Regions from separate parts of the Streptomyces sp. NPDC058691 genome, predicted to be linked through region 2. Evidence: predicted binding sites of a transcription regulator. Region 2 holds the regulator's gene; the other holds the start of a gene.
The links. Region 2 encodes HspR, which represses chaperone genes until heat shock. Its sites were predicted from a motif close to TTGAGNNNNNNNNNCTCAA; they were not measured.

Region 1: lon (endopeptidase La) is a predicted target of HspR. The motif match lies at 1,877-1,895, and genes of this name have one in related genera.

The regions. Positions count from the first base shown of each region.
Region 1 is NZ_JBHXSO010000005.1:147,564-150,964, forward strand. Features, by position in the region: gene ACFWVC_RS05810 (ATP-binding protein) at 1-286, opposite strand, end outside; gene ACFWVC_RS05815 (response regulator transcription factor) at 283-1,026, opposite strand; gene ACFWVC_RS05820 (spermidine synthase) at 1,088-1,771, opposite strand; gene lon (endopeptidase La) at 1,918-3,401, shown strand, end outside.
Region 2 is NZ_JBHXSO010000009.1:159,185-162,585, reverse strand. Features, by position in the region: gene ACFWVC_RS09350 (ImmA/IrrE family metallo-endopeptidase) at 1-707, shown strand, start outside; gene ACFWVC_RS09345 (hypothetical protein) at 704-1,246, shown strand; gene ACFWVC_RS09340 (heat shock protein transcriptional repressor HspR) at 1,266-1,733, opposite strand; gene dnaJ (molecular chaperone DnaJ) at 1,738-2,919, opposite strand; gene grpE (nucleotide exchange factor GrpE) at 2,971-3,401, opposite strand, start outside.

The sequences.
Region 1 (3,401 bases), on a different contig from region 2:
GGGCCATGCCGATGGCCACCGAGGTCATCTCCCGCAGTGGCGCGGTCAGCCCGTGGGCGACCAGCTGGGAGATGAGCAGCGAGGCGATGATCGAGAAGATCGTGATGATCCTGATCTCGGTCGCGGAGTGCATCGCCACATAGATGAGGAATGTGGTGATCGCCACGGAGGCGATGACCAGGAACTGCAGCGCCGCCTTGATGGACCGGAACGGGTCCCACGGCCGCAGCGCGGCCCACACGCGGTCCCGCAGGCTCGGCGGGCGTGGCGCGCTGTAGGGGCTCATGGCGTGGGGGTCTCGAGGGCGTAGCCGACACCGTGGACGGTACGGATGCGCTCCGCGCCGATCTTGCGCCGCAGGGCCTTGACGTGGCTGTCGACGGTCCGGGTGCCCGAGGCGTCGGCCCAGTCCCAGACCTCCGCGAGCAGCTGCTCGCGGGAGAGCACGGCGCGCGGCTGCTGCGCCAGGCACACCAGCAGGTCGAACTCGGTGGGCGTCAGGTGCACGTCCGCGCCGCGGACCCGGACCCGTCGCTGGGCGTTGTCGATCTCCAGGTCGCCGAGCTGCATGTTGGCGCCGCGCGGGTCGCGGGCGGCGATGGTGGCCCGCTCCACGCGGCGCAGCAGGACGTGCACCCGGGCGACGAGCTCGCGCAGCGAGAACGGCTTGGTCATGTAGTCGTCGGCGCCCACGCCGAGGCCGACGAGCATGTCGGTCTCGTCGTCGCGCGCGGTGAGCATCAGCACCGGCACGGGCCGCGCGGCCTGCACGCGGCGGCAGACCTCCAGGCCGTCGTAGCCGGGCAGCATGACGTCGAGCACCAGCAGGTCGGGCTGCCAGGAGGCGGCGGTCTCCACCGCGGCCGGCCCGTCGCCCGCGGTGCGGACCTGGAAGCCCTCCGCCCGCAGGCGTACGGCGATGGCGTCGGCGATCGTCGCGTCGTCCTCGACCACCAGCACCCGGCGCTGCGCGCCGGGGGTGGCCGCGACCGCTGCGGCGTCGCCCGGAGTCTGAGTGGTGTCCATGTGCGGTCCCCCATGGTCGTTTGCGTTGCGCAGCAGCGTACGGGGCACGACGGCGCCGCGGCTATCCGGGTGTGATTGCCAGGTGCACGACATCCGGAACGCCCCGATTCACGGGGGTCTCCATCGTCCGGACCTGCGTGAACCGCGCAGACCGCAGTGCGTCCTCGAACGCGGCGGACGGCTTGGCCGACCATACCGCCAGTACGCCGCCGGGTGTGAGCCGTGCCCGGCAGGCCGCCAGGCCCTCGGGGCCGTACAGCCCCCGGTTGTCGTCGGTGACCGTCCAGTGGGGGCCGTTGTCGATGTCCAGGCACAGGGCGTCGTAGGTCGCGTCCGCCTCCCGCAGATACGCCACGAGGTCGCCCTCCAGCACCGTCACCCGCGGATCGTCCAGCGCGTGCTCGGAGAACGGCGCCAGGTGTCCGGCGCGGTGCCAGTCGACGACCGCCCGCTCGCGCTCGGCCACCGCGATCCGCTCCCAGCGCGGCTCCCGCACCGCGTGGGCCAGGGAGAAGCCCACGCCCAGGCCGCCGATCAGCACCGACAGGCCGGTTCGGTCCGCCGGCAGGGCGGCCAGGGCGGCGTCGACCAGCAGCCGTTCCGAGCGGCCGTCGGAGGTGTCCATCAGAAAGGTGCCGTTGGCGATGATCTCGAACCGCTCGCCGTGCCGGCGCAGGGCCACCTCGCCGTACGGTCCCTCGCGGCGGTCGAGTGTGACGGGTCGTCCCTCTTCGTTCGCGTGCATGGACTCAGCGTAATGAGCGGCAGGTCAGCGGCCGGTCGGGGGCCGGTCGGGGGTCGATCGCTCAGAGCGAACACGGTCCGGGGAACACCGGGGGCATCAGAAGCATTGAGTCTGCATAGCTCAACTTGATTGCTTAGGGAGAGATAATGGCTCAATCGTCTTCGTCGGCGTTCGCGCCGCTCACCCTGCCCGTGCTGCCGCTCGACGACGCGGTGGTCCTGCCGGGCATGGTCGTGCCCGTGGACCTCACCGACGCCGAGGCGCGTGCCGCCGTCGAGGCGGCCCAGGCCGCTCAGCGGTCCGGTCTGCCCGGTGTCGGCAACAAGCCGCGGGTCCTGCTCGTTCCCCGCGTGGACGGCGACTACGCGGGAGTGGGCACGCTGGGCACCGTCGAGCAGGTGGGACGGCTGTCGGACGGCGATCCCGGGGCCGTGATCCGCGGCGTCAGCCGTGTGCGCATCGGCGCGGGCACGACCGGACCCGGCGCCGCCCTGTGGGTGGAGGGGACCGAGATCGCGGAACCGGTGCCCGCCGAGGCGCCCGGCACCGTCGCGGAACTCGTCAAGGAGTACAAGGCGCTGGCCACCAGCTGGCTGCGCAAGCGCGGTGCCTGGCAGATCGTGGACCGCGTCCAGCAGATCGACGACGTCTCGCAGCTGGCCGACAACGCCGGCTACTCCGGCTTCCTCACCACCAAGCAGCGCGTCGAGCTGCTGGAGACCGTCGACCCAGTCGCCCGGCTGAAGCTGGCCACCCAGTGGCTGCGCGACCACCTGGCCGAGCAGGACGTCGCCGAGACCATCCGCAAGGACGTCCAGGAGGGCATGGAGAAGCAGCAGCGCGAGTTCCTGCTGCGGCAGCAGCTTCAGGCCGTCCGCAAGGAGCTGGCCGAGCTGAACGGCGACCCGGAGGACGAGGCGGACGACTACCGTTCCCGCGTCGAGGCCGCCGACCTGCCCGAGAAGGTGCGCGAGGCCGCCATGAAGGAGGTCGAGAAGCTGGAGCGGTCCAGCGACGCGTCCCCCGAGGGCAGCTGGATCCGCACCTGGCTCGACACCGTCCTGGAACTGCCGTGGAACACCACGACCCAGGACGCCTACGACATCCCCGGCGCGCGGGCGGTGCTGGACGCCGACCACGCGGGCCTGGACGACGTGAAGGAGCGCATCACCGAGTACCTGGCCGTGCGCAAGCGCCGCACCGACCGCGGTCTCGGGGTCGTCGGCGGGCGCCGCGGAGGCGCGGTGCTGGCCCTGGTGGGCCCGCCCGGCGTCGGCAAGACCTCGCTCGGCGAGTCCGTTGCCCGCGCGATGGGACGGAAGTTCGTGCGCGTCGCGCTCGGCGGCGTCCGCGACGAGGCGGAGATCCGCGGCCACCGGCGCACCTACGTCGGCGCGCTGCCCGGCCGCCTGGTGCGCGCCATCAAGGAGGCCGGGTCCATGAACCCGGTGGTCCTGCTCGACGAGATCGACAAGGTGGGCTCCGACTACCGCGGCGACCCGACCGCGGCCCTGCTGGAGGTCCTGGACCCGGCCCAGAACCACACCTTCCGGGACCACTACCTGGAGGTCGAACTGGACCTGAGCGACGTGGTGTTCCTCGCCACCGCCAACGTCCTGGAGGCCATCCC
Region 2 (3,401 bases):
TGGACGTGGCCATCACCGGTCTTCCCCAGGCTGTGGACGGACTCGCCTGGCAGACCGACACCTTCCGCCTCGTCCTCGTCGCGCCCACCGATCTGTGGACGCGGCAGCGCTTCACCCTGGCCCACGAGCTCTGCCACATCCTCGCCAGGGACGCCCGCAGCGTCGTCGTGGAGTCCCATGTCGCCCCAGGCCGGCAGAAGGACCTGGCCGAAGTGCGGGCCAACGTCTTCGCCTCGCATCTGCTGATGCCCGCCCGGGAGTTGACGGAGGCCGCCGCCGCGGAGGGGGAGTTGACGGACAGCGCCTTCGAGCGGCTGGTCGTCCGCTTCCGGGTGTCACCGAGCGCGCTGGCCGCGCGACTGCACCAGCTCGGCCTGATCGACGCCGTACGCCGCAAGCATCTGCGCGCCCTGACCACCGAGTCGTGCCATCTGCTCGCGGGCGCCGGTGACGAGTACCAGCGGCAGGCGTCCCGGGCCTCGGCGGAGCGCTTCCCGCCGCGTCTGGCCTCGGAGTTGTACAAGGCCTATCGGGACGGGGAGACGACGCTGCGCCCGCTGGCCGCTCTGCTGGACACGGAGGTGGAACGGCTGCACGACCTGCTGGCCCCCGAACCCGACGAACCCGCGCCCGGCAACGGCACCAGCACCGCAGGCGGCACCGATCAACAGGACGCGGAAGAAGGGGACCTGGTCTTCCAGCCATGACCGCCTGGTGGTTCCCGGACAACACCGTCCTGTGCAACTTCGCCGCCGTCGACCGGATGCTCCTGCTGGAGAAGGTGCTGGACGGCCGCGGCCGCTGGACCCAGGCCGTCGCCTACGAGGCCGCCCGCTCCGCGCGGTTCCTGCCGCGGCTGGCCGGGCTGGCCGAGGCCGGCTGGCTGGGGGAGCCCGTGGAGATCACCGAGGGCGACGAGCTGCGGGAGGTCGACCGGCTGCGCCGCGCGGTCTTCGGCGGCCCGGCGAACGCGCCGACCCGGCATCTCGGGGAGGCCGAGACCTGCGTACTGATCACCCGGCGGCGCGAGTTCCGCGGCTCGGTGTGGATCACCGACGACCGTTCCGCCCGCAACTTCACGCGCCGGCGCGGGATCACCACGAAGGAGACCTTCGACCTGATGCGGGACGCGTGCGCCGACGGGCTCATCCCCGCGGCGGAGGGCCACCGCCTGCTGCACGCCATGATCGCCTCGGGGCGCCATCTGCACCGCGTGTCGCTGGGGCCCGCCGACCTGCTCTCGTAGCGGAGCGCCTCGCCCGCGGCTACTCGGGCCGCTTGGCGGGCCGCCACACCACCAGCGCCGAGGTCTGCTGCACGTCCTGGTACGGCACCAGGTCGCGCCGGTAGGAGGCGTGGACGGCCGCCTCGCGCTGCTGCATGGCCGCCGCGGCGCCGTCGACGGCGGCCGCCAGTTCGGCCACCCGCGACTGCAGCGCCGCGACCTGGTTCTCCAGTTCGATAATGCGCTTGATGCCCGCGAGGTTGATGCCCTCGTCCTGCGAGAGACGCTGCACCTCGCGCAGCAGCTCGATGTCGCGGGCCGAGTAGCGGCGGCCCCGCCCGGCCGTGCGGTCGGGCGAGACCAGGCCGAGCCGGTCGTACTGCCGGAGGGTCTGAGGGTGCAGGCCGGAGAGCTGAGCCGCCACCGAGATGACGTAGACGGGGGACTCGTCCGTCAGCTCGTACGGGTTGCGACCCCGTCCGCCCCGCATGCCGCCGCTCATGCTCATCGGCTCAGACTCCCTTCGCGGCCTTGAACAGCTCTGCCCGCGGATCGATGTCCGCAGTCGCCTCCCGGTACGCCTCCAGGGCGTCCAGCGCCTTGCCCTCGGTGGCCGCCGGAACGGCGACCTCGACGGTGACCAGCAGATCGCCGTGCGTGCCGTCCTTGCGGACGGCACCCTTGCCACGCGCCCGCAGCGTACGCCCGTTGGGCGTGCCCGGGGGCAACTTCAGGGTGACCGGGGGACCGCCGAGCGTCGGGACCTTGATGTCGCCGCCGAGAGCCGCCTCCGTGAAGGAGACGGGCACCACGACGGTGAGGTTGTCGCCCTTGCGGCCGAAGACCGGGTGGGCGTCGACGTGCACGGTCACATACAGGTCGCCGCCCGGGCCGCCGCGCTCGCCGGGGGCGCCCTTGCCGCGCAGCCGGATGCGCTGCCCGTCGGTGACGCCGGCCGGGATGCGCACCTGCATGGTGCGCGCCGAGCGGGCCCGGCCGCTGCCGCCGCAGACCTCGCAGGGGTCCTGCGCGATGAGGCCGCGGCCCTTGCAGTCCACGCAGGGGTCGGTCAGCGAGAAACCGCCGCCGCCACCGCGCGAGACCTGGCCGGTGCCGACACAGGTCGGGCACACCCGCGGCGTGCCGTTCTTGTCGCCGGTGCCGGAACAGGCCTTGCAGGGAGCCTGGCTGGTCATCTTGAGCGGAACCGTGGCACCGTCCACCGCCTCGGTGAACTTCAGCGTCACCTCGGTCTCGATGTCCTGGCCGCGCCGGGGCTGCGTACGGGTCGTCGCGCCGCCCCGGTTGAACAGACCGCCGAACACGTCTCCCAGGCCGCCGCCGAAGCCGCCGCCCTGGGGCGGCGCGCCGGCACCGCCGGCGCCGCCGAAGAGGTCGCCGAGGTCGAAGCCGAACCCGCCCGCGCCGGCCGGGCCGGTGCGGAAGCCGCCGTTGCCGAAGAGGGCGCGGCCCTCGTCGTACTCCTTGCGGCGCTTGGGGTCGGACAGCACGTCATTCGCCTCGGAGATCTCCTTGAAGCGCTCCTCGGCCTTGGCGTCGCCCTTGTTGGCGTCCGGGTGGAACTCGCGGGCGAGCTTCCGGTACGCCTTCTTGATCTCCGCCTCGGTGGCGTCCTTCGGGACGCCGAGGACCTTGTAGAGATCCTTCTCGAACAAATCCCTGCTGATGCTCATCCCCGGCGTCCCTCCTTCCGTGCCTTCCGTGGCTTCCGTGCGCGAGTCACGTCAGCCCTGTTCCGGGCCACCGTTCTCCTCGTCCGCCGGATCGGCGTTGCCCTGCGCGCCCTGTGTGCCCGGCTGGGGCTCGGCGACCGCCACCCGCGCGGGGCGGATGGTGCGCTCACCGAAGCGATACCCGGGCTGCAGGATCTGCACGCAGGTCGTCTGCGCGACGTCCGGTGAGTAACTGTGCATCAGTGCCTCGTGCACCAGCGGGTCGAAGGGCTCGCCCTCCTTGCCGAACTGCTGGAGGCCCAGCTTGGCGGCCACCGTCTCCAGGGACTCGCCGACCGACTTGAAGCCGCCGACCAGTTCCTTGTGGTCCCTGGCCCGGCCGATGTCGTCGAGCACCGGAAGCAGTTCGGTGAGCAGATTGGCGATCGCGACCTCGCGGACGGCGATGCGGTCCCGCTCCACCCGGCGGCGGTAGTTCTGGT